2 regions of the Massilia sp. 01N410 genome follow, and region 2 is predicted to be linked to the other one. Evidence: riboswitches for the same ligand, from Rfam matches in the RefSeq annotation. Region 2 holds a riboswitch; the other holds the start of a gene.
The links. Region 2 has a riboswitch for thiamine pyrophosphate ahead of thiC (phosphomethylpyrimidine synthase ThiC). Riboswitches for the same ligand answer to the same signal wherever they lie in the genome.

Region 1: linked by a shared signal. The riboswitch ahead of AC1DOP_RS09975 (TonB-dependent siderophore receptor) and the one ahead of thiC (phosphomethylpyrimidine synthase ThiC) in region 2 are both predicted to bind thiamine pyrophosphate.

Annotation. Positions count from the first base shown of each region.
Region 1 covers NZ_JBFTRV010000006.1:50,416-66,238, forward strand. Annotated here, with positions in the region: gene AC1DOP_RS09960 (DUF535 family protein) at 1-146, shown strand, start outside; gene AC1DOP_RS09965 (iron-containing alcohol dehydrogenase) at 232-1,389, shown strand; gene AC1DOP_RS09970 (hypothetical protein) at 1,484-1,783, shown strand; TPP riboswitch at 1,843-1,945, shown strand; gene AC1DOP_RS09975 (TonB-dependent siderophore receptor) at 2,001-4,187, shown strand; gene AC1DOP_RS09980 (AAA family ATPase) at 4,197-4,730, opposite strand; gene pnuC (nicotinamide riboside transporter PnuC) at 4,727-5,329, opposite strand; gene AC1DOP_RS09990 (alpha/beta hydrolase family protein) at 5,454-7,406, shown strand; gene AC1DOP_RS09995 (efflux RND transporter periplasmic adaptor subunit) at 7,564-8,811, shown strand; gene AC1DOP_RS10000 (ABC transporter ATP-binding protein) at 8,835-9,518, shown strand; gene AC1DOP_RS10005 (ABC transporter permease) at 9,508-10,767, shown strand; gene AC1DOP_RS10010 (ABC transporter permease) at 10,764-11,960, shown strand; gene AC1DOP_RS10015 (sigma-54-dependent transcriptional regulator) at 11,980-13,383, shown strand; gene AC1DOP_RS10020 (sensor histidine kinase) at 13,380-14,795, shown strand; gene AC1DOP_RS10025 (S46 family peptidase) at 14,842-15,823, opposite strand, start outside.
Region 2 covers NZ_JBFTRV010000010.1:81,392-97,214, forward strand. Annotated here, with positions in the region: gene AC1DOP_RS15100 (GGDEF domain-containing protein) at 1-400, opposite strand, end outside; gene AC1DOP_RS15105 (MOSC domain-containing protein) at 477-1,325, opposite strand; gene AC1DOP_RS15110 (DUF6159 family protein) at 1,382-2,218, opposite strand; gene AC1DOP_RS15115 (hypothetical protein) at 2,238-2,768, opposite strand; TPP riboswitch at 2,902-3,002, shown strand; gene thiC (phosphomethylpyrimidine synthase ThiC) at 3,073-4,953, shown strand; gene thiS (sulfur carrier protein ThiS) at 4,969-5,172, shown strand; gene AC1DOP_RS15130 (thiazole synthase) at 5,196-5,996, shown strand; gene thiD (bifunctional hydroxymethylpyrimidine kinase/phosphomethylpyrimidine kinase) at 5,998-6,741, shown strand; gene thiE (thiamine phosphate synthase) at 6,758-7,384, shown strand; gene AC1DOP_RS15145 (PhoX family protein) at 7,409-9,403, opposite strand; gene AC1DOP_RS15150 (porin family protein) at 9,813-10,367, shown strand; gene AC1DOP_RS15155 (GntR family transcriptional regulator) at 10,364-11,026, opposite strand; gene AC1DOP_RS15160 (TRAP transporter substrate-binding protein) at 11,161-12,186, shown strand; gene AC1DOP_RS15165 (TRAP transporter small permease) at 12,186-12,734, shown strand; gene AC1DOP_RS15170 (TRAP transporter large permease) at 12,739-14,088, shown strand; gene mdcA (malonate decarboxylase subunit alpha) at 14,089-15,756, shown strand; gene mdcC (malonate decarboxylase acyl carrier protein) at 15,759-15,823, shown strand, end outside.

The sequences.
Region 1 (15,823 bases), on a different contig from region 2:
CCAAGCACCGCAAGCGCGCCGCCCAGCGCCGCGAACACTGGCGCCTGATCTGCGAATCCGCCCGCACGACGCTGCAGCGCCACCTGCTGCATGCCCGCGCCCACGTCGAGCATGCGGCGCCGGTGCTGGAGCCGGCGCAGGTCTGAACTCCGGCGGCGGACCGCCCGCCAACGCGCTTTTCCCGCTTGCGCGATAATCCCCCTCCTCTGCAACCCGAGGGGGATTTTTATTTTGCTTAACTTCGACTTCCACAATCCTACCCGCATCCTGTTCGGCGAGAACCAGATCGAGCACCTGGCGCAGCTGGTCCCTGCCCGCGCGCGCGTGCTGGTGCTGTACGGCGGCGGCAGCATCCGCGCCAACGGCACCTACGACGCCGTGATGGCCGCCCTGGACGGCCGTACCATCTTCGAATTTGGTGGCATCGAGCCGAACCCCAGCTACGAGACCCTGGTCGAGGCCATCGCCGTGGTCAAGCGCGAGAACATCGACTTCCTGCTCGCGGTGGGCGGCGGCTCGGTCATCGACGGCACCAAGTTCGTTGCCGCCGGCAGCCTGCTGGATGCCGACCCGTGGACCATTCTCGAACAGCGCGCAAAGAACGTGAGCGCGGCCCTGCCTTTCGGCGCGGTGCTGACCCTGCCGGCCACCGGCTCCGAGATGAACTCCGGCAGCGTGATCACCAAACAAGCCACGCAGGAAAAATTCGCCTTCATGTCGCGCCTGGTGTTCCCGCAGTTCGCCATCCTCGACCCGACCCGCACCTATACCCTGCCGGCACGCCAGGTCGGCAACGGCATCGTCGACGCCTTCGTCCACATCATGGAGCAGTACATGACGGTGCCGGCCGATGCCAAGGTGCAGGACCGCTTTGCCGAGGGTCTGCTGCAGACCCTGGTGGAAGAAGGTCCGCGCGCGCTGGCCGAGCCCGACAACTACGCGGTGCGCGCCAACCTGATGTGGACCGCGACCCTGGCCCTGAACGGCCTGATCGGCGCCGGCGTGCCGCAGGACTGGTCCACCCACATGATCGGCCACGAACTGACCGCGCTGTACGGCCTGGACCATGCACAGACCCTGGCGCTGGTACTGCCGGCCATGCTGCGCGAACGCCGCGATGCCAAGCGGGCAAAGCTGCTGCAGTACGCGGCGCGCGTATGGGGCCTGCGTGACGGCGACGAAGATGCGCGCATCGAGGCGGCCATTGCCCGCACCGAGGACTTCTTCCGCGCAGTCGGCGTGGGTACCCGCTTTGCCGACTATGGCCTCGGCAAGGATGTCGTGCCGGCCGTCGTCGCCGCCCTGGAAGCGCACGGCATGACGAACCTGGGCGAAAGCGGCGAGGTCACGCTGAACGTGAGCCGCAATGTTCTCGAGCGCTGCACCTGATGTAGACGCACGGTGGGGTGCGCGGACAGCCGTGCACCCCGCTTTGTTCTGGCAAGCCAGACTGGCACTCGATATCGCCAAAGTTCAATTGCTCATGAACATCGCCTGCATCGCCTGGGACTCCCCGCGTATCACCGGATGGATGCGCGGCAAGCGCATCGACGCCGTGGTCTGGACCGCCCTGCCCGCCAAATTCGACGGCGCCAGCGGCCGTGCGCCGACGGCCGGGGAAGCCGTCGCCTGGCTCGGCAGTCTGCGCGGCGACGAGCGCGCCAAGGCCGAGGACTACATCCGCCGCACACCCGCCCACATCGACACGCCCTACCGCCGCCTCATCGAAGCCCGCCTGGGCTGGCGGCCGTTGCGCGAAGCCTACATAACGCAAAGAAGCTGAGCGCCATCCGGCGAGCATTGCCAGACTCGCCACGCTCGCCCGCATCCGTGCTACACTCGCGCCTTCGCTAGGGGTCCTGGAAGCCGATCTGCTTCCGGGTGAGAGATACCCTTCGTACCTGATCTGGATAATGCCAGCGAAGGAAAGCGCAACGCGGTGCCGAACGGCGCCCACTCCAGTTTGCCCTTCCCCGAGCCGGCGCGAAGACGAGCAAACAATGAAACCACAACTGAAGTACCCGATCCTCGCCTGCGCCATCGCGCAAGCCTTCTCCCTCAACGTCCATGCGCAGGAACAGAACGGCCAGCCGATCGCCGAAGTGGTCGTGACCGGCGCCCGCGCCGGACTGGAACGCGCCGCCGTCGGCGGCTTCTCCGAATCCTCGCTGTGGGAAACCCCGGCCTCGATCAGCGCGATCGACCGCACCCGGATGCAGGACCTGTCGATCCGTAATGCCACCGAGGCGATGCGCTACGACGCCTCGGTCAGCGACGCCTACAACGCGGTCGGCTATGCCGAACAGTTCTCGATCCGCGGCTTCGCCCTCGACAACAACTACAGCTACCGCAAGGATGGCTTCGCGATTCCGGGCGACACCCAGATCCCGCTGGAGAACAAGGAACGCATCGAGGTGCTGAAGGGCCTGGCCGGCCTCACCGCCGGCGTCGCCACCCCGGGCGGCATCGTCAACTACGTGACCAAGCGCCCGACCAATACCCCGCTGCGCTCCGCCACCGTCGAAGTGAGCGAGCGCGGCACCCTGTACGGCACGGTCGACCTGGGCGGCCGCTTCGACGACCGCCGCTTCGGCTACCGCATCAATGCCGCCGCCGCCGACCTGCATTCCTATGTGCGCGGCGCCAACGGCGACCGCCAGTTCGTGTCCGGCGCCTTCGACTGGCAGATCAGCCCGGACGCCCTGTTCCAGGTCGACTTCGACTACCAGCACAAGGCCCAGCTCACCGCACCCGGCTATCAGCTGATCCGCAACGAGGTGCTGCCGTCCGGCGTCTCCGCCAGGCTGCTGCTCAATGACCAGCCCTGGGCCCGTCCGGTCGATACCCGCGACACCAACCTCGGCCTGCGCTTCGAGTACAAGCTGGCGGACGGCTGGAAAGCGCTGGTTGCCGCCAACAAGCACTGGTTCAAGCGTAACGACTACACCGCCTTCCCCTACGGCTGCAGCAACGAGGGCGCGGGCTACTATCCGGGCTTCTGCTCGAACGGCGACTACGACGTCTACGACTACCAGAGCGAGGGCGAGCGCAAGACACCGTGGGGCCTGCAGGCGATGCTGCAGGGCCGCTTCGCCACCGGCGCGCTGCGCCATGAGCTGACCGTCGGCGCCTCGTATTCGGAGCGCCACGACAGCTTCGGCGACTATGTCTACGACCTGGTCGGCTACAGCAATATCTGGCATCCGCTGGACACCCCGCACGCCGGCCCGGACCGCGTCACCGGCCCCGTGTTCGAACGCCGCAGCGACCAGGAGAGCGCGCTGTTCGCCCAGGACATCGTGACCATCACCCCGCAGCTGACCCTGCACGGCGGCCTGCGCTACGTCGAGACCAAGCGCCGCGACTGGGAAGACGACCGTCCGGTCGTGCACACCGCCGGCTACGTGGATAGCAAGGATTCCTTCCTGCTGCCGAGCGTCGCCCTGGTCTACAACCTGAATCGCGACTGGAACGTCTACGGCTCCGTGAGCCACGGCCTGCAGCACGGCGGCATCGCGCCGATGGAAACCTCGAACGAGAACCAGGTGCTGGAACCGGGCCGCTCGAAGCAGTTCGAACTGGGCGCCAAGGGCTCCGTGCGCGGGGTGAACCTGTCGGCCTCGCTGTTCCAGATCCGCCAGGGCCTCGAGTACACGGACCCGAACCGCACCGTGGCCGTGGTGGTCGACGGCGACACCGTGCAGCGCCATCCCTACGTGCGCGGCGGCCGCGAGACCCACCGCGGCATCGAGCTGTCGGCGGACGGCAAGCTGGCTTCCAACCTGCAGGCCGGCCTGTCGCTGATGGCCCTGAACACCCGGCAGGACGGCACCGGCGATCCGACCATCGACGGCAAGCGCGTCACCGACGTCCCCGGCGTCAAGTCGACCGCCTGGATCGAGTACGCCGTGCCGCAAGTGCCCGGCCTGAAGGTCGACGCCAACTGGCAGTACTCGGGCAAGAAGGCCTTCGATGTCGAGAACCGCGTGTTCGTGCCCGACTACCACGTGTTCGGCCTCGGCGCCGCCTGGGCCATGAAGCTGGGCGTGACGAAAGTGACGCTGCGCGCCCGCGTCGACAACCTGTTCGACAAGTTCTACTGGCGCGACGTCACGCCGGCGCTGGGCGGCTACCTGCTGCCGGGCGCGCCGCGCACCTTCCGCGTGTCGGGGCAGTTCGACTTCTGATCGCGAAGCTCAGGGAGGACCGAGCAGGTCCTCCACCTGGCGCAGCCGCTGCGCCAGGTCTCCCTCCAGCAGCGTGAACGGGATGCACCGTTCGCGCAGCACCGCCAGCAGGCAGTCGTGCACCTGCTTCCTCACCTCTTTCGATTCGCGCTGCAGGCCGTCCGGCACCCAGGGAAGGTCCAGGCCCGCCACCAGGGTCGCCGCATAGTCGTGCGCGGCTTCCATCTCCAGCAGTTCCACCGGCACCCGGCCCCAGTAGATGCGGCTGTAGACCGCCGTCATCAGCGGCGTGGTGTCGCAGAACAGGAAACGCCGCGCATCCTTCGATGCGGCCAGGGCATCCTCGCGCCCGCGCTGGGCGCGCGCGATCGCGGGCTGGTCCTCTTCGCGCGGCACCCGCTGCTCCGTCTCGACGAACTCGCGCAGGTACTCCGGCACCCACAGCGTGCCGTAGCGCGCCGCCAGCGCCGGCGCCAGGGTCGACTTGCCGGTCGACTCGGCGCCGAGAATCGCGATCCGCGCCGGTAGCGAGCCGCGCGTCATCGCGCCCCCTCGCGCGCCGCACGCGCCCAGGCGCGCAGGCCCAGCGCCGCCATCCCCACGAACACCGCGTACAGGATCGCGGTCAGGTGCAGGTCCTTGTAGACGTACAGGCCGACGTACAGGATATCGACCACGATCCACACATGCCAGTTCTCGACCTTCTTGCGCGCCGCCAGCAGGGTGCCGAGCAGGCTGCCGGCGGTGAGGAAGCCATCCATGTGCGGCACGTCGGTGTCGGTGTAAGCGTGCAGGAACCACGACAGGATATAGAAGCCCAGTCCCCATCCGGCCAGCGACCAGATCCAGCCCTTCGCGTCCAGGCGCGTCACCACCAGCGGCTTGTCATCTTCGCCCGTACCGCGCAGCCATTCGTACCAGCCCCACACTGCAGCGGCGATGAAGACCGCCTGCAGGCCGGCGTCGCCGTACAGGCGGGCCTCGAAGAACACGACGCCGTAGGTGGCGGACGACACGATCGCGAACAGCCAGGCCCAGTGGATGCGGCGGATGTTGAGCAGCACCGTGACGATGGAGAGGACGAAGGAGATGAGTTCCAGCGGGGTCGTCGGGAAGCCGAGGAAGGTGAGCGGGTCGTTCATAGCGGTCGATTATCGAAGCTGGAGCGCGATTGCGCAAGCCGAAGGCGTGACAATTGGTGAGTCATTTGGGGGTTCATACATACATAATGAGCGGATCGTCCCGCCGGGACCGAACGGAGCCATCATGACGCTGCGATCCCTGTTGTTGTGTACCTTCCTGCTGGCCGCCAGCGCGGCGCCCGCCCTGGCCGCGCCCACCGTGCCGCTCGCCGCCTTCGTCTACGAAGACCAGTTCTCGCATCCGCGCCTGGCGCCGGACGGCAAGCACATCGCGATCACGGCGCGGGTCCCGGACGGCGACCGTTTCGTTCCCGTCGTGACCTTCTACTCGGTGCCGGAAATGACGATGACGGGCGCGATCCGCATGCCCGCCTTCGAGGTGCCGCTCGATTACCAGTGGCTGACGAATACGCGGCTGGCGATCACCAAGGGCATCGAACTGGGCTCGCGTGAAAAGCCGGTTCCCACCGGCGAGGTGCTGGCCGCGGAACTCGACGGCGGCAAACAGGAATACCTGTACGGCTACAAGATGCGCAACAGCTCCAGCCGCGGCAGCCGCTACGGCGCCGACGAAGGATATGGCTACATCGAAGACATCCCGCGCAGCCGCAACGGCCACCTGTTCATCGCCTCCCACGCCTGGGAAGGCAGCCACAGCTTGCTGTACGACGTCGATTCGCGCAGCGCGGTGCGCAGCCTGGTGGCCGACCTGCCGCTGTCGGACCTGGGCTTCGTCATCCAGAACAACGGGGTGCCGCGTTTCGCCTTCGGTGCGAACGACAGCGCGGAACGGGTCCTGATGCGCTTCGACGATGCCGGCAAGCGTTGGCGCAAGGCCGACGCCCAGCTCGGGCGGCGCTACGCTCCGATGGGCTTCAACGCCGACGACAGCGCCCTCTACGTCAGCTACTCGGCCGACGGCGGCCCGTATGAACTGATCCGCGAGCAGGTCGCCGACGGCAAACGGACGACGCTGTTCAAGGACGGGACCGGCAGCGTCACCAGCGTGATGTACGGCGCCAAGCTGGGCGAACCCTTCGGCGCCTCGACCTCGATCGGCCGGCCGCGCGCCGTCTACTTCGACGAGAACAGCGCGGAAGCCCGCCTGCACAGGGACTTGAGCGCCCAGTTCCCCGACCATCGGGTCAGCTTCGTCGATTTCAGCGACGACGGCACGGTCCTGCTGTTCGGCGTGTCGAGCGACCGCGACCCCGGCTCCTTCTATCTGCTCGACCGCAAGACCATGAAGGCCAGCCTGCTGTTCTCCTCCCTCGAGACCATCGACCCCGACAAGATGGCGCCGCGCCGCCCGATCAGCTTCCAGGCGCGCGACGGTCTCGAACTGCACGGCTACCTGACCATGCCGGCGCACGCGCAAGGAAGCAAGGTGCCGCTGGTGCTGATGCCGCACGGCGGCCCGTTCGGCATCGCCGACACCTGGCGCTACGATAACGACGCCCAGTTCCTGGCCAGCCGCGGCTATGCGGTCCTGCAGGTCAACTTCCGCGGCTCCGGCGGGCGCGGGGACGGATTCATGGAAGCCGGCTACCGCGAATGGAGCGGCAAGATCCAGGACGACCTGGTCGACGGCGTGCGCTGGGCGGTGGCGCAGGGCGAGGTCGACGGACGGCGCATGTGCGTGTACGGCGCCAGCTTCGGCGGCTATTCGGCACTGATGCTGGCGGCGCGCGAACCGGCGCTGTTCAAGTGCGCGGTCGGCTACATCGGCGTGTACGACCTGACCCTGCTGGCCAAGCCCGAGAACAACCGCAAGGACGCCTACCGCGCCGCCTACATCGGCAAGACCGTGGGCGCCGACAGGGCCGCGCTGGAGAAGGCGTCACCGGTGACGCTGGCGGCGAACATCACGGCGCCGGTGCTGCTGGTCCACGGCGGCAAGGACAAGCGGGCGCCGGTCGAACACGCGGAAGCGATGCGCGCGGCCCTCGTCAAGGCGGGTCATACGCCCGAGTGGTTCCTTGCTCCCAACGAAGGCCACGGCTTCTACGACACGAAGAACGTGACCGAGTTCTACCAGCGGCTCGAGACCTTCCTGGCCAAACATCTCGGCCAGTAGGCGCCCTTGCGACGCTCGCCACTGCCCGGATCCGGACACCCTTGCCCGCGCACGGGCAGGACCCGGCGCCTGATGGCGGCTTCCGCCCAGTGAAGCGGTGCTGGCACGATGCTTGCAATAAAGGATGCATCTTCACTCCTTCATCGCAAGCATCGTCATGGACCAAGCCATCGGCATCGATCTGCTCCGCCGCCGCCGCCACTTCCGGTTCGCTACCGGCCTCCTGCTGTGCGCCGGCTTCCTCGGCGCCGCCTGGGGCATCAACCGCGTCGTGCGGCCGGGCGTTTCCGCCGCCGACATCGTGGTGGCGGAGGTGCGGCCCGGCAGCGTCGACAACACCATCAACGCCGCCGGCGTGGTCATTCCCGTACACGAGGAGGTCGTGTCCAGCCCCGGCGCCAGCCGCATCGCCAAGGTCCACGCCAAGCCGGGCCAGCAGGTCAGGCAGGGCGAGCTGCTGCTGGAACTGGACGACCGCGAGATCCGCCTGGCGCTGGAAGCCCTGAAGGAGCAGCTGGCGCAGCAGGAAAACAGGGTCGTCGTGCTCAAGCTGGAGATGGACCAGAAGCTCAAGCAGACCAGGTCCGCCATCGAACTGCTGGAGATCGACCTCCAGTCCAGCCGCGCGCTGCGCGAACGCAACCGCAAGCTGCGCGAAAGCGGCCTGGTATCGGGCCAGGACCTGCTGACCTCGGAACTCAACGTGCAGCGCAACGAAGTCCAGCTGCGCCAGCAGCACGAGCTGATCGAGGACACCCGGCGCGCCACCGCCAGCGCCATCGCCGCCGCGAATCTGCAAAAGGAGATCCTGCAGAAGCAGATCGCCCGCCAGGACGGCCTGCTGCAGCAAACCAGGGTGACCGCGCCCTTCTCCGGCATGCTGACTTCGGTGGTCGAGGAAGAAGGCGCCAGCGTCGCCGCCGGCCAGCTGGTGGCGCGCGTGTCGGAGCTGAACAACTACCGCGTCGAAGCGTCCCTGTCCGACTTCCACGCCCGCCAGCTGGCCGCCGGCCAGCCTGTGCGCGTCGAGCAGAACGGCGAAATCCTGGCCGGCCGCGTGCACACCATCCTGCCCGAAATCCAGAACGGCACCATCAAGCTGCTGGTCGACCTCGAACAGCCGCACAACCCGCACCTGCGCAACAAGATGCGGGTCGACGTCAACGTCGTCACCGCCAGCCGCGCGAACGTGCTGGTGATCGACAACGGCGCCGCCTTCAACGGCAAGGGCCGCCAGCCGGCTTTTGCCGTGCACGAAGGCGCCGCCAGCAAGACCTGGATCGAGCTCGGCTCGAGCGACGGCAAGCTGGTCGAAGTCGTGAACGGCGCCCGTGCCGGCGACCGCTTCATCGTGTCCGACACCAGTACTTTCAAGGATCTGGACAGCATCCGCATTTCGAATTGACTGAGAAAACGAGGGGAACAACAATGATCAGACTGAACAAGGTCAGCAAGACCTACCGCACCGACAAGGTCGAAACCCTGGCCCTGAAAGACATCGACCTGCACGTCAGGGAAGGCGAATTCGTCGCCATGATGGGACCGAGCGGCTGCGGCAAGAGCACGCTGCTGAACATCATCGGCCTGCTCGACCGGCCCGGCAAGGGCAGCGTGGAAGTCGGCGGCACTTCGGTTGCCCGCTACGGCGACCGCCAGCTGGCCGGCATGCGCAACCGCACCTTCGGCTTCATCTTTCAGAGCTTCCACCTGATCCCGGACCTGCGCGTGATCGACAATGTCGAACTGCCTCTGCTCTACCGCAGCGGCAGCGGCAGCGAGCGGCGCCGGTTGGCGCGCGAGGCCCTCGAAAAGGTGGGCCTGGGTGCACGCATGGACCACTACCCGAACCAGCTGTCGGGCGGCCAGCAGCAGCGCGTGGCGATCGCGCGCGCCATCGTCGGCCAGCCGAAAGTGCTGCTGGCCGACGAACCGACCGGTAACCTGGACAGCAAGATGGGCGAGGAAGTCATGGACATCCTGCTCAAGCTGAACGCCGAGGGCACCACCGTGGTGATGGTCACCCACGACGAGCGCGAAGCGCGCCGCACCCACCGTATCGTGCGCCTGTTCGACGGCCAGCTGGTCACGCCGGAGCACCTCCATGCTGCGTAACTACCTGCTCACCGCCTGGAAGGTCTTCATGCGCCGCAAGCTGTTCACGGCGATCAACCTGGCCTGCATCGTGCTCACCCTGGTGGTGCTGATGGTGATCAGCGCCCTGCTGGAAACCACCTTCTGGCCGACCGGCGTCGAAGGGAAGAGCGAGCGCTTCCTGCAGATCTACACCATGCGCAGCATGAGCGCCGACCACAGCACCATCCGCACCGGCACGCTGGGCTTCAAGACCATCGACAAATACCTCAAGCCCATGCCGGGGGTCGAGCGGGTGTCCGCCTTCACCACGCCGGACGCGGTATCGGTCTACCAGGGCGACCGCGTCAGCGAGCTGCAGATGAGGCGCGTGGACGCCGACTACTGGAAGATCCTCGACTTCAAGGTGCTGGCGGGGCGCCTGCCGAACGAGGACGATGAAGCCGGCGGCCGCCTGGTGGCCGTGATCAACGCCTCGACCGCCCGCAGGCTGTTCGGCGGCGCGCCGCAACAAGCGGTCGGCCAGACCATCAGCGCAGGCGGCCAGCTGTTCCGCGTGATCGGCGTGGTCGACGATGTCATCCACTTCAATGCCTATGCCGACATGTGGGCGCCGCTCTCCACCTTCCCGTCGAGCGACTACCAGAACCAGCTCACCGGCTCCTTCGCCGCCATGCTGCTGGCCAGGGACAAGGCCGACCTGCCGCGTATCCAGCAGGAAGTCGCGCGCATCGCCAAGGGCTATGTGGCGGAAGACCCGAAGACCTTCGCCACCACGACCTTCTGGGCCGACAGCAAGCTCGACCTTTTCGCCCGCAACCTGCTCGGCGGCGAGATCAACCGGGACGAGGGCCAGGATTCCGGCGCCCGCAAGCTGCTGGCGTATATCGCCGGCGGCATGCTGGTGTTCATGCTGCTGCCGGCCCTGAACCTGGTCAACCTGAACATGGGGCGCATCCTCGAACGCAGCGCCGAGATCGGGGTACGCAAGGCCTTCGGCGCCACCAGCATGCAGCTGGCCGGACAGCTGGTGGTCGAGAACATCCTGCTGTGCCTGGCCGGCGGCCTGCTCGGCCTGGCCGCCACACAGGGGGTGCTGTGGTGGCTGGAGCAATCGCAGCTGATTCCCTACCTGCAGGTGAGCGTCAACCTGCCGGTGTTTGGTTGCGGCATGCTGCTGTCCTTCGTCTTCGGCCTGCTGTCCGGGCTGATCCCGGCCTGGAAGATGTCGCGTCTCGATCCCGTCCACGCCCTGAAAGGAGCCGCATGATGCTGCGCCACCTGTTGAAGCTGACCTGGAAGCGCAAATCCAGGAACCTGTTACTGAGCCTCGAAATCCTGCTCGCCTTCGCCATCGTGTTCGGCGTGGCCGCCTTCGCGCTACGCTACTGGCAGTTGTATCGCGAACCGATCGGCTTCGACGGCAGCGACACCTGGGCGGTCACGATCCGCACCGGCGAGGACACCGCGAAGATCCCGGCCGATACCTACGACACCCTGCGCCGCGGCCTGCAGGCGCTGCCGGAGGTGCGCACGGTCGGCTTCGCCGCCTACGCGCCGTACCGGATGTCGACCTGGCACACCTCCTTCAAGTCGCCGCAGACCGGCGCCGACGTCAACACCAACATCCTCGAGGCCGACGAGGGTTTCGCCGACGCGATCGGCATGAAGATGGTGCGCGGACGCTGGTTCGACGCCAGCGACAAAGGCGCGGCGGTACAGCCGGTGGTCATGGACCGGCGCATGGCGGCGGCCATGTTCCCCGGGAAGGATGCCCTGGGCCAGCAGCTGACCCATACCGAGAACAAGGTCGCGCAGACGCTGAAGGTGGTCGGCATCATCGACACCTACCGCAACAAGGGGCCGCTGATTGCGCCCGCCAACTTCATCATGACACGCTTCGCGCCGCAGGCCGGCACCTCGCGCCTGAACGTCATCATGCTGAAGGTGGCGCCCGGTACGCCGCGCGCCTTCGAGGCGAAGCTGAACCGCCAGCTCAAGCTGATCCGTAACGACTGGTCCTATGAGATCGCGCCGCTGACGGCGATGCGCGCCTCGCTGCTGAAGGAACACCTGGTGCCGCTGGCCGTCCTCAGCGTGATCGCCGCCTTCATGCTGACCATGGTGGCCTTCGGACTGTTCGGCGTACTGTGGCAGAACACCACGCGGCGCATCCCGGAGATCGGCCTGCGCCGCGCCATCGGCGCCCGCGCCGCCGACATCTACCGCCAGATCGTCGCCGAACAGCTGCTTGTCAGCTCTTTCGCGATGGTGCTCGGACTGGTGTTGCTGGTGCAGCTGCCGCTCACCGGGGCCATCGGCGAGAACCTGGACTGGCAAGTCTTCATCGGCGCCGCCGGGCTGTCGATGGCCGTGATCTATCTGCTATCCTTGCTCTGCTCGCTCTACCCGGGCTGGCGCGCCAGCCGCCTGAGTCCGACCGAAGCGCTGCACTACGAATAAAAAGGTTCGCATTAAAAATATGGAAGCAACACGCAAGCGGCGCATCCTGATCGTCGACGACGACAGCGCAGTCCAGGTCTCGCTGGCCCTGCTGCTCAAGCAGTCCGGCTTCGAGGCGGTCTGCGCCGACGGTCCGCAGCAGGCGCTGGAGCAGCTGCAGGCCGGCCCGGTCGACCCGCAGTTCGACCTGGTTTTACAGGACATGAACTTCTCCCTGCAGACCAGCGGCGAGGAAGGACTGGACCTGCTGGCCCGCATCAAGCAGCTGCAGCCGGCGCTGCCGGTGCTCCTGATGACGGCCTGGGGTTCGATTTCGCTGGCGGTGCGCGGCGTGAAGGCCGGCGCCGCCAACTTCTTCACCAAGCCCTGGGACAACGCCCAGCTGGTGGCGCTGGTCGAGGCCACGCTGGAGCTGGCAAGGCCGGCGCGTACGCCCGCCCTCACCCGCCGCGCGCTCGACGCGCAATGCGACTTTTCCGGCATCGTCGGCGAGCATCCGAAGCTGCTGAAGGTGCTGGAAACCATCGCCCAGGTGGCGCACACCCGCGCGCCGGTGCTGATCCTCGGCGAGAGCGGCACCGGCAAGGAGCTGATCGCCGACGCCATCCACCGCAACAGCCCGCGCGCCGCTCATCCCATCGTCAAGATCAATATGGGTGCGATCACGCCGACCTTGTTCGAGAGCGAGATGTTCGGCCATGTACGCGGGGCCTTCACCGATGCGCGCAGCGACCGCAAGGGCCACATCGCCAGCGCCGACAAGGGCACGCTCTTCCTCGACGAGATCGGCGAGCTGCAGCGCGGCGACCAGGTCAAGCTGCTGCGCGTGCTGCAGGACCAGCGCTACCAGGCGGTCGGCGCCAGCTCCACGACCCAGGCCGACCTGCGCGTGGTGTCGGCCACCAACCGCGAGCTGGCAGAGCTGGTGGCGAGCGGCGAATTCCGCGAAGACCTGTTCTACCGCCTGAACCTGATCACGATCCGCCTGCCGCCGCTGCGCGAGCGGCGCAGCGACATCCCGCTGCTGGCGCGCCACATCGCCGCCGGCGTCGCCGAGGGCTACGGCCTGGGCGAGGTCGTGCTGGCGCCCGGCGCGCTGGACTGGCTGTCGAACCAGCCCTGGCCGGGGAATATCCGCCAGCTCAAGCAGACCCTGGAGCGTGCCCTGCTCCTGGCCGGCAAGCAGCATCTCGGCCAGGCCGACTTCCTGGCCGCCAGCGCGGTCGACGAGGGCGTACCGGGGGCGCGCCTGGGCGTGGACGGGATGACGCTCGAGCAGGTGGAGCGTCACATGATCGAACAGGCGCTGCAGCAGCACGCGGGGAATATCTCGCGCATGGCCAAGGCGCTCGGCCTGTCGCGTACGGCCCTGTACCGCCGCCTCGAACGCCACGGCCTGGGCGCCGGCGTGCGCGAGGAATGAAGCTTCGAGCATTGAAGCTCCAGCCGCCCAGGCTCCAGACGCGGCTGGCCGTCTACCTCGCACTCCTGCACCTGGCGCTGGGGGGCTGCGCCGTCCTGCTGCTGCCTGAACGCCCGCTGCTGTTCGTCGGCGCCGAGCTGATGCTGGCGGCCAGCTTTGCGCTGGGCTGGTGGCTGATCCGCGGCGCTCTGGAACCGCTCGGCTACACGCGCCGCTTCCACGACCTGCTGCAGGACCAGCAATACGCCTCGCGGCTGGCGGCGCCCGGGGTGACGGAACTCGACGACCTGGTCGGCATGTTCAACGGCATGCTGACCGCGCTGCACCGCGAGCGCCTGGCGATCGGCGAGCAGCAGGGCTTCCTGGAACGGCTGCTGGAAGCCACGCCGAGCGCGGTGCTGGTGTTCGATTTCGACCATGCGATCAGCCTGGTGAACGCCAGCGCCACCGCCCTGCTGGGACTCGATGCGCCGCTCGGCAAGCCGCTGTCTGCCTGGACCGGCGATGACGCGGCCTTCGACCCGGCGCTCGACGAGCGCGGCCGCGCGCGCAGCCGCGACCTGGCGCGCCAGCTCGACGCCCTCGCCCTCGGCGACAGCCGCCTGCTGGTCGACACCGAGGGACGCCGCTATCGCGCCCAGCGCAGCCGCTTCTTCGACCGCGGCTTCGCACGCCACTTCCTGATCGTCGAGGAGCTGACCGCGGAACTCGAGGACTCCGAACGCGCCACCTATGCGCGCCTGATCCGCGTGCTGGCGCATGAGGTCAACAACACGGTGGCGGCCACCGGCTCGGTGCTCGACTCCCTGCTGACCTACCGCGGCCAGCTGGCGGAGCGCGACGCCGGCGACTTCGTGACCGCCATCGTCGCCGTCAAGCGCCGCAACGTCAGCTTGGGCGAATTCATCGACCGCTTCACGCGGGTGGTGAAAATGCCGGCGCCGGAGCCGCGCCCGACCCGCCTGCAGGACGTGGTCGACGACATCCTGTGGCTGAACCGGGAACAGTGCAATGCGCGCGGCATCCAGCTGGGCTGGAGCCGCTGCGATACGGTGGCGCCGATGCCGCTCGACGTGAACCTGATCGAACCGGCCCTGCTGAACATCGTCAAGAACGCGGTCGAAGCCATCGACGAGCGCAATGCGCGCGACGGTTCGAGCGGCGGCGCGATTCGTGTGGAACTGGAAGATCTGGGCGAGCGCGTTCGGCTGTCGGTGATCGACTCCGGCGGCCTGCTCGAGGACGGGCAGGCGCAGCGCCTGTTCACGCCCTTCTTCAGCACCAAGCGCGGAGGCCAGGGAATCGGCCTGATGTTCGTGCGGGAGGTGCTGCAGCGGCATGGGGCCGGTTGTGCGCTGGCGCCCGCGGGGGCGGGTGAGACGCGCTTCGATATCTGGTTTCCGGCTGCCTGAAAACATCGTCCCCGCGAAGGCGGGGACGATGGTGGGACTGATCCGCTTACTTCTTCGGATACTTGATCGTCATTTCCTTCAACAGGTTGTCGGCATGGTCGACTTCCTTCATCACCCACAGCATGTAGCGGATGTCGACGTGGATCGCGCGGGTGATCACCGGGTCGAAGTACCAGTCCTTGGTGATCGACTCGTAGGTCGAATCGAAGTTCAGGCCGACCAGTTCGCCGCGCTTGTTCATCACCGCGGAACCCGAGTTGCCGCCGGTGGTGTCGGCGCTCGACAGGAAGTCGACCGGCACGGTGCCCAGCACCGGATCCTTGAACACGCCGTAGCGCTTGTCGCGGATCGCCTGCAGCAGATTGTCCGGGGCGTTGAACGGCTCCTTGCCGGTGTTCTTCTCGAGGATGCCCTGCACGGTCGAAAACGGGCCCTTGACGACGCCGTCGCGCGCCTGGTACGAACCCACGGTGCCGTAGGTCACGCGCAGGGTCGAGTTGGCGTCCGGGTAGACCGGTTTGCCCTGCGACTTCTTCCAGGCGATCACGGCTTCCATGTACTGCGGGATCACACGTTCCAGGTTGCCGTCGACTTCCTTGCGGTGGTCTTCCAGCGCCATGCCGGTGTCGTGCAGGCGCACGGCCAGCTGGATGAAGGGATCGTTCGACTTGCGGAAGGCTTCCGGATCCTTGCCGATCCAGGCCAGGCGCTTGGCGGTGTCGGCCAGTTCGGTCGACTTGACCATCGCCGGGACCGCGTCGGCCTTCGGCAGCAGCGCGTCCAGGCCCTGCGGATGGTTTTTGGCGTCGATCCTGGCGTAGCGGTTCAGGGCCGCCTGCCAGCGGGCCTGGTCCACGCTCGGCACGAAGGACTGTTCGAGGCGGGTCAGGCGCGCCTTGATGAAGGACAGGTCACGCTCCTGGTAGCCGGCTTCGCGCTGGGCGTCCGGCTTCTGGCGCTCGAGTGACAGGCGGTACAGGGTGCGCGCGCTCTTCAGCAGGTCGCTGTGGGTGGCCTCAAGCCATGCC
Region 2 (15,823 bases):
TCGCGTGGCTGACCGGGTGGTAGGGCACCAGCCGCGGCCGCGGCGGATGGCCGGGCTCGAAGTCGAAGCCCAGCTCTTCGGGATGTTCGTGGAACAGCAGGTTGGGCAGGCTGTCGAAGTCCACGCCCAGCTTGTGCATCACGGTAAAGATGTCGGCGCCGCTGTCGACCAGCGACAAGGTCACGATGTCGAGGCTGGACACGATCGGCAGCTGGCGGAAGATGGTGGCGACCAGCTCCTGGAAGCTACCCGCGCCCACGAGCTCGAGATCGAAGGCCTGGTGGCGCATCATGATCGCGTGGTTGCTCTCGGCCTGGTCGATCAGGCTGGCGAGCTGCCTGCGCAGCGCGGCGTTCTCGGCCATCAGTTCGCGCACACTGGCGCCCTGCTGCTCGTGCATGGACATTCCTTTCCGCAATTAGCCCTAACATTACGCCAACTCGGCCGTATTGCAAATGGGCGCCACGAAAACGTTGTCAGAATGCGAGTTCGGCCGTCAAGTCCTGGTTCACGCGCAGCACGCTGCCGGCGCCTGCGGAAACGATGCAGTTCATGCCAAAACAGATCCCGCCGTCGAGTTTCGGATTGGCGCGGTAGGTCTGCAGGATGTCGAGCGGATCGGGGCCGGGCACGCCGGTGCCCTGGTCGATCGACGGAATCGGGCAGCGCGCGCAGGGTTTCACCGGACGGATCTCGGCCGCGCCGGTGCTGAGGAAGGCCGTGTAGTCCTCTTCGTAGGCTTCCAGTCCCGCCACCACCAGGTTGGGCCGGAAGCGGTCCATCGGCAGGGCCGCGCGTCCGGCCGCGCGCAGGCGGAGGTTCAGGTCGTCGAGCGAGGACTGGCCGATCAGCAGCAGCGGATAGCCGTCGGCGAAGCGGGTCTGCGAAGGCAGGCCGCCGGTCCACTTGACGCTGGTCGGGCGCACCACGTCCTGGCGGAAGCGCACCAGGCGCAGGTGTTCGCGCGCGCCGAGGGCTTCGGTGAACCAGCCGGCGGCGACGTCGCCGCAGTCGGCCGCGCGGACGGCGTCGTCCCAGATCTGCACGTGGCGGACAGGTTCGTCATGCCAGGCGAGCGGCAGCAGCAGGTCGCCCATGCCGGGGCTGCTCACGCGCAGGTTGCCGCCGTCGGGACGCGGCCGGATCAGCGCCATGCGCGGGAATTCGCGCTGGGTCAGGAACTGGCCGGACTCCGTGACCAGCATCCATTCGCGGTCGTGCACGCCATGCGCGGCGAGGCCGGTTTCGAGGAGAGTGGCTTCCCGCACCGACATGCCGGCGCAGGATTTGATCGGGTAGAGGAGCAGCTGGGACAGGGTGGGCATTGCGGCGCTTGAATCGACTTCAGGGCCGCATAGTATCGCACCAAAGCCTGCCGGCTTCAGGACTTTTGCCGGAATGCCGACGCCAGGACCGGGCCGTCGAAGCCGGGTGCATCGCTGCCGTAGAGGGCGTAACGGTACAGCACGGCGGAATAGATGCCGGTCAGCGTGGCGTGCATCAGCACGCAGCCCAAGAAGGCCAGCAGGACGATGGCGGCGAACACGCCCACCGCCACCGGCCCGGCGGCAAGCTTCGCCAACAGCATGGCCAGCACGACGGCGCCGGCCAGCAGGCAGAGGTACAGCAGGCTGAAGGCGACGTTCAGGCCGACCTGGCCGGCCACGTTCTCGCCCCAGCTCCGCTTGAGCAGGGCCGTGCTCTCGGAGATCGAATCGAGCGCGCCGCGGTCGCTGGTGGCGATCACCGGCACGACCAGGAAGGTGGCGACCGCCCAGCCGGCGCCGAGCAGGCCGGCGATGAGGCGGCCGATGAAGCCGACCCGCTCCTGGATGGCGCGCAGGATCACGCCGATGGTGGCGGAAATGACCGCATAGCCGAAGATCGTGCCGATGCGGCTGTTGGCGATGCGCAGGCCGTCGCCCAGGGTCGGGCTGCCGCCTTCGAGCCGCATCACGACCGCGCCCACCAGCGCCGTGTTGAAGTAGAAGATGACGAAGTACTGGACCACGTAGAACAGGAAGGCCGTCGAATACAGGCCGCCCTTGCTGATGCCGTCGATCGAGTCCAGGCCGAGCAGCGGCAGCGCGAAGGCGAGCAGCACCAGGAACAGGGCGAGGCCGGAAATGATGGGGAACAGCATCAGGTGCTTGTCCTGCCTGAGCACCTGGGCGCTGGCGCCGACGAGGCGGAAACTGCGGCTGAGACGGTCGAACATGGTTTTTCTCCTCGGTGAGTTAGCGGGCGGGGTAGTCGCGCCACGGGGCCAGCTTCTGCGTTACAAAGGCCAGCCATCGGTCGTCGGGATTCGGCCTGCCGCCGGCCAGCTCGATCTTCTCGAAGCTGCGCCAGGTCGGCTGCAGCCCGAGAAACACGAGATAGGTGTTGCCGACCACGAAACCAGGGCGCAGGACGCAGTCGGAGCCGTTGATGGTGCGGCCTCCGCCACGCTTCCAGAACGCGGGGTCCCAGTGGTTGTTGAAACTGCTGTCCTTGTTGTTGAAGCCTTCGGGGCCGCCGATCACGGTGAATACCTGCCGGCCCGTCCCCCTCAGCTGCTCCAGCGTCTGGAAGCGGTATTCGACCAGGTAATCGCCCAGTGGCGTGGCGCCGATCGCCTGCGCGACAGCCACATCCCCCGCCATCAGGACTTGCTCGTCGGGTGTGACGATCTGTCCGGCCGGCGGTACACGGCATGCCTCGGATGCCGCCGCGTGCAGGGCCAGCAGCGTGAACGCAAGGCTGCGAATGGTCGTCATCTTTTTCATCGTGCGAAGCTTAGCAGGACGGATGGCGCAGAAATGCGCGCATTCTCACGGGCGATACGCACGTTCGATGCGACCACATTGCCATTGTCCCAAAACCCACGTACACTCCGCCCGTCGCCTTTTCATGAGGCGGCAACAACGCTAGGGGTCCTGCGCCATCAACCGCGCGGGTGAGAAATACCCTCCGAACCTGATCTGGATAATGCCAGCGAAGGGAAGCTACAGAGTCCGCGTACGCCCTCGTGCTACGTTTCTTTGCACTCCTCCGCTGGATCGCCGATCTTCAGTGATACAAGGAGTGCACTTGAACGCCGATCCGAAATTCCTGTCCGCCAGCGCCACGGTCGATGCCGCGGCCGTGACGCCTCTTCCCAACTCGCACAAGGTCTACGTGGCCGGCTCGCGCCCCGACATCCGGGTGCCGATGCGCGAGATCCACCAGTCGCCTACACCGGCATCCTTTGGCGCGGAGCCGAATCCGCCGGTCTGGGTCTACGACACCTCAGGGCCCTACACCGACCCCGAGGCGCGCATCGACATCCGCTCCGGCCTGCCCTGCCCGCGCTCCGGATGGATCCGCGAGCGTGGCGACACCGTCGAACTGGCCGGTCCCAGCTCGCGCTATGGCCAGGAGCGCCTGCGCGATCCGAAGCTGGCCGAACTGCGCTTCGACCTGCAGCGCAAACCGCGCCGCTCGGCCGGCGGCCGCAACGTCACCCAGATGCACTATGCGCGCAAGGGGATCGTCACGCCGGAGATGGAATTCGCCGCCATCCGCGAGAACCTGCGGCGCCAGGAATACCTGCGCAGCCTCGAAGCCGCCGGTCCGACCGGGAAGAAAATGGCCGCCCTGCTGGGGCGCCAGCATCCGGGCCAGTCCTTCGGCGCTTCCATTCCCGCCGTGATCACGCCCGAATTCGTGCGCGACGAGATCGCCCGCGGGCGCGCCATCCTGCCGGCCAATATCAACCACCCGGAATCCGAGCCGATGATCATCGGCCGCAACTTCCTCGTGAAGATCAATGCGAATATCGGCAACTCCGCCGTCACCTCTTCCATCGGCGAGGAAGTCGAGAAGATGACCTGGGCGATCCGCTGGGGCGGCGACACGGTGATGGACCTCTCGACCGGCAAGCACATCCACGAGACGCGCGAATGGATCATCCGCAACAGCCCGGTCCCGATCGGCACCGTGCCGCTCTACCAGGCGCTGGAAAAGGTGAACGGCAAGGCCGAGGAACTCACCTGGGAAATCTACCGCGACACCCTGATCGAACAGGCCGAGCAAGGCGTCGACTACTTCACCATCCACGCCGGCGTGCGCCTGCCCTTCATTCCGATGACGGCGGACCGGCTGACCGGCATCGTCTCGCGCGGCGGCTCGATCATGGCCAAGTGGTGCCTGGCCCACCACAAGGAATCCTTCCTCTACACCCGCTTCGAAGAGATCTGCGAGATCATGAAGGCCTACGACGTCGCCTTCAGCCTCGGCGACGGCCTGCGCCCCGGCTCCATCTACGACGCCAACGACGAAGCCCAGCTGGCCGAGCTGCGCACCCTGGGCGAACTCACGCAGCTGGCCTGGAAGCACGACGTGCAGACCATGATCGAGGGACCGGGCCACGTGCCGCTGCACCTGATCAAGGAGAACATGGACCTGCAACTGGAACAGTGCCATGAAGCGCCCTTCTACACCCTCGGCCCGCTGACCACCGACATCGCTCCCGGCTACGACCACATCACCTCGGGCATCGGCGCCGCCAACATCGGCTGGTACGGCACCGCCATGCTGTGCTACGTGACCCCGAAAGAGCACCTGGGCCTGCCCGACAAGGACGACGTCAAGGACGGCATCATCACTTACAAGATCGCGGCGCATGCGGCCGACCTGGCGAAGGGCCACCCGGGCGCGCAGATCCGCGACAACGCCTTGTCGAAGGCGCGCTTCGAATTCCGCTGGGAAGACCAGTTCAACCTCGGCCTCGATCCGGACAAGGCGCGCGCCTTCCACGACGAGACGCTGCCGAAGGACTCCGCCAAGGTGGCCCACTTCTGCTCGATGTGCGGGCCGCATTTCTGCTCGATGAAGATCACCCAGGAAGTGCGCGACTATGCGGCCGGCGGCATGCAGGAGAAGGCGGTCGAGTTCATGCGCAAGGGCGCCGAGCTTTATCTCAAGAACTGAGCACAAGGAGTAGCGATGCTGGAGATAGAACTGAACGGCGCCCCGCACGTACTGCCAGGCGCACCCAGCCTGCACGAACTGGTCGACATGCTCGAGCTGTCCGGCCAGGCGCTGGCAATGGCGGTCAACCACCGCGTGGTGCCGCGCGAGCAGTGGCGCACGACCCTGCTGCAGCCGCGCGACCAGGTGGACGTGGTGCGCGCCATCGGCGGCGGCTGAAACTTTACGGAATCGGAGAACACATGAACCAGACCAAGGACCGGCCGCTCGTCATCGCCGGCAAGGAATACAACTCGCGCCTGCTGGTCGGCAGCGGCAAATACCGCGACCTGGAGCAGACCGCGGCGGCCACCGCGGCCGCGGGCGCCGAGATCATCACGGTGGCGATCCGCCGCGTGAACATCGGCCAGGATCCGCATGCGCCCAACCTGCTCGACGCGGTGCCGCCCTCGCGCTACACCATCCTGCCGAACACCGCCGGCTGCTACACGGCGAAGGATGCCGTGTACACGCTGCAGCTGGCGCGCGAACTGCTGAACGGGCACAAGCTCGTGAAACTCGAAGTGCTGGGTGACGAGAAGACCCTGTTCCCCAACATGCCCGAAACCCTGCGCGCCGCCGAGGAGCTGGTGCGCGACGGCTTCGACGTGATGGTCTACTGCAGCGACGACCCGATCCAGGCGCGCATGCTGGAGGACATCGGCTGTGTGGCGGTGATGCCGCTGGCCTCCCTGATCGGCTCCGGCATGGGCATCCTGAATCCCTGGAACCTCTCGCTCATCATCGAGCAGGCCAAGGTGCCGGTGCTGGTCGATGCCGGCGTCGGCACGGCTTCCGACGCCACGGTGGCGATGGAGCTGGGCTGCGACGGCGTGCTGATGAACAGCGCCATCGCGCTGGCCCAGGACCCGGTGCGCATGGCGCGCGCGATGCGGCTCGCGGTGGAGGCCGGCCGCGAAGCGTATCTGGCGGGCCGGATGCCGCGCCGTTTCGCGGCTTCGCCCTCGTCGCCGATGGCGGGACGGCTCATTGGAGTCAAATGAGATGAAACCCTGCGTGCTGGTGTTTTCCGGTCTCGACCCCTCGGGCGGGGCCGGCATCCAGGCCGACATCGAGGCGATTGCGGCCCAGGGTGCGCATGCGCTGCCCATCGTCACGGCGCTCACGGTGCAGGACAACGAGCGGGTGTTCGAGGTGGCGCCGGTGGACGCCGGCCTGCTGACGCGCCAGGCCGTGCTGCTGGCCGACACCATGCCGATCCGCGCGGTCAAGCTGGGCATTCCGGGCAATCTCGAGAATGCCGAAGCCATCGCCGGCATCGTCCTGTTGCTGCGCGCCCGTCAGCCGGCGCTGCCGGTGGTGCTCGACCCGGTGCTGGCCAGCGGCCACGGCGATGCCCTCGCGCGTGGAAATGCGCTGGCGGCGCTGGCGCCGCTGCTGGCGGTGGCGACGGTTGCCACGCCCAACCTGCCGGAAGCGGCGGCGCTGGCGCTGTCCGGCTGTCCGCACGTCCTCGTCACCGGCGGCCATGACGATGGAGACGAGGTCGTCAACCGCTGGCACAGCCGCGACGGCATGCGCGAATGGCGCTGGCCGCGCCTGCCCGGCGAATTCCACGGCAGCGGCTGCACCCTGGCCTCCAGCCTGGCTGCCCGCCTGGCGCTGGGCGACGCCATGGCCCAGGCCCTCGAGCGCGCCCAGCGCTGCTGCAACCAGTCGCTGGCGGATTCCTATGCGATCGCCCCCGGCCAGCGCATTCCGCGCCGTATCGAACATCGAGGAGCATGAAGTGACAATGAAAACACTGAAAGGACTGTATCTGGTGACGCCCGACTGGATCGATACCGGGCGCCTGCTGGAGGCGACGCAGCGCGCACTGGAAGGCGGCGCCGCGCTGGTCCAGTACCGCAACAAGAAGGCAAGCGAGGCGCTGCGCGAGGAACAGGCGGCCGCCCTGCTCGCCCTGTGCCGCCGGCATGGCGTGCCGCTGGTGATCAACGATCATCTGGAGCTGTGCCTGCGCCTGGATGCCGACGGCGTGCACGTCGGCGGCACCGACGCGCCGGTGGCCGCCGTGCGCGCGGCGCTCGGGCCGGGCAGGATCGTCGGCGCTTCCTGCTATGGCCAGTTTCCGCTGGCTCTGGCGGCGCAGGAGGCGGGCGCCAGCTATGTGGCCTTCGGCGGCTTCTATCCGTCGAAGGTGAAGGTGTACGAGGTGAGCACGCCGCCGGACATCGTCGTCGGCGCCAGGGCGCGGCTGGCGGTGCCGGTGGTGGTGATCGGCGGGATGACGGCGGAGAATGCGCGGCCGCTGGTGGCGCGCGGGGCGGATATGGTGGCGGCGATCAGCAGCGTGTACCTGGCGGAGGATCCGGCTGCGGCTGTGCGGGAGTTCGCGAACCTGTTCATAGGGTGGGCGCGGCCTGCGTAGGCACCCCGTGCCCACCCTGCATTATCAAGCCTTGGCCAGCTTGAACTGGGTCAGCTCGCCGGTCAGGTAACCCACCGCCGCACCGAACTTGTCCTTGTAGTTCGCGCGGATCAGCGGATCCAGCGTGGTCTTCACGTTGGCGTGGATGCCGCCCCAGTCGCCGGCGTGCTGGAAGTTGCTCATGATGTAGGTCCAGCCGTTGATGTCGTCGACCGCGTGCAGGCCGGTCGACTCGCCGCCGGCCGGCACCGACAGCAGGCGCGAGAGCTGCTTGGTGTCGATGTTGTAGGCCCACAGGTAGTTGTTGACGTGCTGGCTGCTGTCCTCGCCGATGAACAGGGTGCGCATCTTTTCCGAGAACTTCAGGTTGTCCGGATTCGCGACCTTGTTCGGGTTGGCGGTATTGCCCAGTGCGTCGGCGGCGATGTCTTCGCCCACCAGCAGGGCCTTGGTGTCGGCCGGCATCCACTCGCTGTTGATGGCGTTGCCCGCGGTATCCTTCTGGCCGCCCTTCAGGCTCAGCATCATGACGGCGCCGGCAACGATCGCTTTCGGGATCGAGACGCCGTTGCCCGGCACGTTCAGTGCATTACCGGCCACCATCGAGCTCTGGCAGTTCTGCAGGGCCGAGTAGGCGATCTTGTCCTTCAGGTTGACGGTCGTGCCTTCCATCTTGGTGAAGCCCATCGAAGCGCCGACCAGCGCGGCGTAGCGGTGGGTCTCGAGGAAGGCGGCGGCCTTTTCCATGCCCGGCTTCAGCTTGAGCCACTCGATGCGGCCGTTGGCGGCAACCTTGGTGTAGCTGGCATCCTGCGGATCGCTGCTCTTGACGTCCATGATGTCGGTCGGCTTGAGCGAGGCGGCCAGCGAGCGGATCTCGTCGCTGGTGGCGGAACCCAGCTTGATCCAGCTGAGCGGCGCGGCGGCGGCGGCCGGATCCAGCGAGAAGCCGGCGCCCACCTTGGCCACGTACAGGGTGCCCGAGGACAGGTCTTTTTCCTTGTCGGCGACGAACACGAAGTAGCCGCTGTTGGTGGCGTCGTCGCCCATGATCACGGTGCGGTTGTCGCCCAGCACCTGCACCAGCTCGTGCGAGATACGGCCCATGCAGTAATGCTTCCTGATGCTGCCGGTGCCGTCGGCATTGACGGTCACTTCCGGCAGGTGGCCGTAGTTGTAGGGGTTGGCGCGGGTCTCGTCGCCGTACAGGTTCTTGCTGAAGCCCTTGAACTGGGCATCGGTGGCGGCGGTGAAGGCGTTCGGCTCGTACTCCTCGCTCGACAGGTGGGTGCCCCAGGGCGACAGGCTGGCGCCGCAGGTGATCCACAGGCCGTTCACGCCCGAGGTGTCGACGTTGTGGTATTTCACCAGGCTCAGCTTGCCATTGGCCGGGTCCTGGTCCAGGGTCAGCACGGCGATCGGCGACGGCAGCTTGCCGTACATGTCGCTGGTGCCGTCCTGGGCCCAGGTGGTGTATTCGAACTGCACCACGGCGAACACGGTATTGCCCTTCACGCCCGCCACTTTCGCATTCGGGACCGTCAGCAGCGAGGTGCCGTCCGGCGAGTCCGAGAAGAACTGGCGTTCCTTGCCGGCCACGGTGGTGTCGACGATCGGGCGGTTAGCGATGTCGTAGTAGCCGCCGGCCAGGATGGTGCCGCCGCTGCCGTTCGGGACCATGTCGCCGGTGATGAAGAAGGGCTTATACGACAGCTTGAAATCGAGCTTGCTGCTGTCGCTGAAGCTGACCGTCATGGTCGAGGCGACCGAGGTGGTGGCCATCGCGGCGGCATCAAGCAGGGTCGGCGCATTCATCGAGCCGAACGAGACGCTGGACAGGGTCACGGCCGGCGGCGTGGTCTGGCCCGGGGTGGTCGGCGCCGTGGTCACCGGGCCGTCGTCACCGCCACCGCAGCCGGCAAGCATGGCGCCCACGGTGCCGGCGCCGATCGGCAGCATCGGGGTTGCGCCGAGAAGGCGCAGCAGGCGGCGGCGGGACAGGTCGGTATTCGCATTCATACGTCAACACTCCAGGATCAGGTCATTGGGACCGCGCCGATGGCACGGAGAACGCTGGGCAGGATAGTGGAGACGTATGTCAGGAAGATGACGGAAATTTAACGGTTCTGTGACACGCGCAGCCAGGCCGCGTAACAGCGTTTTCCGTTCGCTCTTCAAACTTGTAAGTATTCGCAACAGAAACGCATTTACCATCTGCCGCCAATTTGCAGCGATACCCCTGCCAACTTCACTCATCTTTCCGATCATAAACACATGCATATCTGACTTTTCAGTCATTTATATGCACACGGGTAACAGTTTCTTACCAACTCGACAGTTTTTAAAAAGAAACAAGCTGCTATCGTTTTTCACGCCGCGATGCCCGCTGCATCCCGGCAAAGTGAAAACCAAAACAAAAGGAAGAACGATGAAAAAGACGATTTTCGCAGTGCTCGCAGGGTTCCTCGCCATGGGCGCCGCCCAGGCCCAGTCCACCGCCAATGACGCGCCGCGCACCTACCTGGGCATCGGCGTGGGCGCCGTCAAGGATTCCATCACCGGCGACCACAAGCGCAGCACCACGATCTTCGGCGGCTACGAGTTCGACCAGAACTGGGCCGTCGAGGGCGGCTACAGCTACCTGGGCAAGAGCGGCTTCTATGTGCCGCTGGAGAACGATATTTACCACGTCGGCGTGAAGAGCCAGAGCTTCTACGCGGCCGCCAAATACACCTTCCCGCTGACCGAGCGCACCGCGATGTACGGCAAGCTCGGCCTGGCCCATACCGAGGCCAAGTACTCGAGCCCGTTCAAGGGATGGAACTTCAAGGACAACACCAACGGCGTGTATGCCGCGGTGGGCGTGCAGACCAGATTGACCGAGAACGTGTCCCTGTTCGCCGAATACGAGCGTAACGGCAAGCAGCTGCGCAACGGCGCGGACAACAAGGTCTTCAGCGCCGGCGTGAAGTACGGTTTCTAAGCCGCCGCGACATTCAGCGCGTCGAGGGAGGCGACCAGGTCCGTAAAGCGCTGGCCCTGCACCGCCACATGGCTACGCAGCAGGTCGGCCGCCTTCTGGCCGTCACCCTCGATGATCGCATTCACCACCGCATCGTGCTCGCTGAACGAGTGCTTCATGCGGTCGCGCACCCTGAGCTGCAGGCGCCGGTAAGGACGGAGCCGGCGCGACAGGGCGCCCGCCTGTTCCGCCAGAAAATGGTTGTGGCTGCCCGCAAAGATCGTCTGGTGGAACACCTCGTTGCGGTAGTAGTACTCGTCCGGGTCGCGCGCCTCGTAGGCGCTGCTGCAGGCCCGGTGCGCTTCCAGCAGCTTGCCGTGCTCGGCGGCCGACATGCGCCGCGCCGCCAGGCGTGCGCACATGGCTTCCAGCTCGGCCATCACCTCGAACATCTCCACGATCTGATGCGGCGACACCGTCGCCACCACCGCCCCGCGGCGCGGACGGATCTGCACCAGTCCCGCCGACGCCAGCTGGATCAGGGCTTCGCGGATCGGGGTACGCGACGCCCCGAATTCGGTGGCCAGTTCCGTCTCATCCAGATGCTGTCCGGGGAGTAATTTCCCGGTGGCGATCTTCTCTTCAATCTGTTCGCGTAGCCGATCAGAGAGCTTTTTCATGGTGCTGCTTCCCGCTCAAAAAAATCATAGTAACCCGATTGACATTGTATTTTTTCTACGTCATCTTGTATACACAAACAAAAAACTTGCATGCACCAGCATGTGTTCCCGTGAAGAGAACTGAGGAGATAGACATGGTATCAATCAAGCGACGCAGCACCCTGGGCGCCCTGGCACTCGGCATGAGCATGGTCCTGGCCGCATTGCCGGCATCGGCCCAGAACACGGTCATCAAGATTTCGCACCAGTTCCCCGGCGGGACCATCGACAAGGGCGATTTCCGTGACCGCCTGGTGCGCATGTTTGCCGCCGAGGTCGAAAAACGCACCAAGGGCAGCGTCAAGTTCGAGATCTACCCCGGCTCGTCGCTGATGAAGACCAATGCCCAGTTCTCCGCGATGCGCAAGGGCGCGCTCGACATGTCGCTGGTGCCGCTGTCGTACGCCGGCGGCGAGGTCCCCGAGACCAATATCGGCCTGATGCCCGGCCTGGTGACCTCCTACGAGCAGAGCGCCGCATGGAAAAATGCCGCGGTCGGCAAGGAACTCACGAAGATCCTCGCCGACAAGGGCGTGGTGATGGTCAGCTGGATCTGGCAGGCCGGCGGCATGGCATCGCGCGGCAAGCCGATCGTCGAGCCGGAAGACGCGAAGGGCATGAAGATCCGCGGCGGCTCGCGCGAGATGGACCTGATCCTGAAGGAAGCCGGCGCCGCCGTCGTGACCCTGCCGTCGAACGAAATCTATGCCGGCATGCAGACCGGCGCCATGGATGCGGCACTGACCTCCTCGACCTCGCTGATCTCGTTCCGCCTGGAAGAAGTATCGAAGGCGCTCACCACCGGCCGCGGCAAGTCCTACTGGTTCATGCTGGAGCCGCTGATGATGTCGAAGGCCGCCTTCGACCGCCTGAGCAAGGAACAGCAGGCCGTCATCCTGCAGGTCGGCGCCGAAATGGAAGCCTTCGCGCTGAAGGCCGCCAAGGAAGACGATGAAGAAGTGGCCAAGGTGTTCGCCAAGGCCGGCGCCAAGACCGTCGACCTGAGCGACGCCACCGTCAAGAAATGGCAGGACATCGCCCGCCGTACCGCCTGGAAGGACTTCGCCGCCAAGAACCCCAACACCGCCAAGCTGCTGCAGCTCGCCGAACAGGTGAAGTGATGAGTGCCCACGGTTACGAGGCCCAGGCGCCGCAAGCACCTGCGCTGCCCTCGCACCGCGGGGTGGCCACCCTGGCGGTGTTCCTCAACAGGGTCAACCACCTGCTGCTGGTGATCTCCATGCTTGCCATGATCCTCACCGCGCTGGTGCTGAGCTACTCGGTGGTGATGCGCTACTTCTTCAAGGTCGCCACCGACTGGCAGGACGAGGCCGCGGTCTTCATGCTGGTCGGCGCCACTTTCTTCTGCGCCGCCTACGTGCAGTCCTTCCGCGGTCACATCGGCATCGAAGCGCTGGCCGGCCTGCTGCCGGCGAGGGTGAACCGGGTCCGCCTGATCCTGGTGGACCTGCTGTCCTTCCTGTTCTGCGCCTTCTTTTCCTGGAAATCGTGGACCCTGTTCCACGAAGCCCTGGTCGAAGGCCAGACCACCTCGTCGACCTTGGCGCCGCCGCTGTGGATCCCGTACTCGCTGATGGCGTTCGGGATGACCTTGCTGACGCTGCAGATCCTGGTCCAGCTGATCGGCCGCCTCACCGAAAAGGAATAAACCCATGAGCGCACTTTCCCTCGGCGTCGGCTACGCCGCCGCCACGCTCGTCGTCATGTTTTCGGGCATGCCGATCGCCTTCGCGCTGGGCGCGGTCGCCACCGTGTTCATGTATTTCTTCATGCCGGCTTCCTCGCTCGACACGATCACCCAGAACGTGTACGAGGAAATGGCATCGATCACGCTGCTGTCGATCCCGCTCTTCATCATGAAGGGCGCGGCGATCGGCAAGTCGCCGGCCGGGCGCGACCTGTACTCGGCCATCCACGCCTGGCTGAACAAGGTGCCCGGCGGCCTCGGCATCGCCAACGTGTTCGCCTGCGCGCTGTTCGCCGCCATGGCCGGCTCCTCGCCCGCCACCTGCTCGGCGATCGGCTCGGCCGGCATTCCGGAAATGCGCAAGCGCGGCTATTCGCCCGGTTTCGCGGCCGGCATCATCGCCGCCGGCGGCACCCTCGGGATCCTGCTGCCGCCGTCGATCACGATGATCCTGTACGCGGTGGCCGCCGAGCAGTCGCTGGGCCGCCTGTTCCTGGCCGGTATCGGCCCCGGCCTGATGCTGGTCCTGCTGTTCGCCGGCTATGCCGTGCACCGGGCGCGCAAGGAATACCGCCTGGCCCATGAGCTCTACCAGCGCGGCGGCGAGAAGTCGGCCTACCTGGACGCCCACACCTACACGCTGGCGGAAAAGGTCGAGATGCTGCCGCGCGTGCTGCCCTTCCTGGTGCTGCTGACCGGCGTGATGATCGCGCTGTACGGCGGCTATGCGACGCCGTCGGAAACCGCCGGCCTGGGCGCCCTGCTGGCCATCGTGCTGATGGCCGTCGTGTACGGCATCTGGCGGCCGAAGGAACTCGGGCCGATCCTGAGTTCGACGATCAAGGAGTCGACCATGCTCCTCATGATCATCGGCATGTCCCTGCTCTACTCCTACGTGATGAGCTACCTGCACATCAGCCAGTCGGCGGCGCAGTGGGTGGTCGGGCTGCACCTGTCGAAATGGGTGCTGTTGTCGGTGATCCTGCTGATGGTGATCGTGTTCGGCTTCTTCCTGCCGCCGGTATCGATCATCCTGATGACCGCGCCCATCATCCTGCCGCCGCTGCGCGAAGCCGGCTTCGACCTGATCTGGTTCGGCGTGGTGATGACCATCGTGATGGAGATGGGCCTGATCCACCCGCCGGTGGGCCTGAACATCTTCGTCATCAAGAACATCGCGCCCGACATCCCGCTGTCCGACGTGATCTGGGGTGTGATGCCCTTCGTGGTGCTGATGTTCGTGGCGGTGATCCTGCTGTGCGTGTTCCCGCAGATCTCGACCACCCTGCCCGACATGATCATGGGAGCGCGCTAGATGGGTAACAAGGAAAGAAGCTGGGACCGCCAGCGCGCCAACCGCGAGCGGCGCCTGGCGCGCGCGCGCGGGCAGCTGGGCGCCGGCCTGCAAGGCAAGATCGTCGACACCGGCCTGGCGCGCGAACTGCTGCACCAGCTGATCGAATGCGGCGACCGCGTCTGCCTGGAAGGGAACAACCAGAAGCAGGCCGACTTCCTGGCCAGGACCCTGGCCGCGCTCGACCCCGGCCGCGTCAATAACTTGCACATGCTGCAGTCGGTGCTGGCCCTGCCCGAGCACCTGGACGTGTTCGACAAGGGCATCGCCGCGCGCGTCGACTTCTCGTTTTCCGGACCGCAGGCCGGCCGCCTCGCCAAGCTGGTTTCAAACGGGAAGATCAACATCGGCGCGATCCATACCTACCTGGAGCTGTTCGGCCGCTACTTCATCGACCTGACGCCGCAGGTGGCGCTGGTGGCGGCCCAGGCGGCCGACCGCCACGGCAACCTGTACACCGGCCCGAACACCGAGGACACGCCGGCCATCGTCGAAGCCACCGCCTTCAAGAGCGGCATCGTGATCGCCCAGGTGAACGAGATCGTCGACGTGCTGCCGCGCGTCGACATCCCGGCCGACTGGGTCGACTTCGCGGTGGCGGCGCCGACCCCGCACTACATCGAGCCGCTGTTCACGCGCGACCCGGCATTGATCTCCGAGATCCAGGTCCTGATGGCGATGATGGCCATCAAGGGCATCTATGCCGAGTACCAGGTCGAGCGCCTGAACCACGGCATCGGCTTCGACACCGCCGCCATCGAACTGCTGCTGCCGACCTATGCGGCCTCGCTGGGCCTGAAGGGCAAGATCGGCCGCAACTGGGCGCTGAACCCGCACCCGGCCCTGATTCCCGCGATCGAGGCCGGCTTCGTCGAGACCGTGCACTCCTTCGGCTCCGAGCTCGGCATGGAAGACTATGTGCGCTCGCGTCCCGACGTGTTCTTCGTCGGCCCGGACGGCAGCATGCGCAGCAACCGCGCCTTCTCCCAGGTGGCCGGTCACTACGCCTGCGACATGTTCATCGGCTCGACCCTGCAGATCGACCTGCAGGGCAACTCGTCGACGGCGACCCTGGGCCGCATCTCCGGCTTCGGCGGCGCGCCGAACATGGGTGCCGACGCGCGCGGCCGCCGTCACGCCAGCCCGGCCTGGCTGAAGGCCGGCGAACAGGCGCGGCGCGGCACGCCAGCCATCCCGCGTGGCCGAAAGCTGGTGGTGCAGATGGTCGAGACCTTCCGCGAGCACATGCAGCCGGCCTTCGTCGAAACCCTCGATGCCTGGCAGTTGGCCGAGCAGGCCAGGATGGCGATCCCGCCGGTGATGATCTACGGCGACGACGTCACCCACATCCTGACAGAAGAAGGCATCGCCAACCTGCTGCTGTGCCGTACCGACGAGGAGCGCGAACAGGCGATCCGCGGCGTGGCCGGCTACACGCCGGTCGGGCTGGCGCGCGACCGGCGCATGGTGGAAAACCTGCGCGACCGCGGCATCGTCCAGCGTCCCGAGGACCTCGGCATCGACAAGCGGCTCGCCACGCGCGACCTGCTGGCGGCCAGGAACATGAAGGACCTGGTGCGGGCATCCCACGGCCTGTACAAGCCGCCCAAACAGTTCAGGAACTGGTAATCATGGAAACCCTACGATTCAATTTCAACGGCGGCCAACGCCGGATCATTGGTGCCCGCCTGGTGGG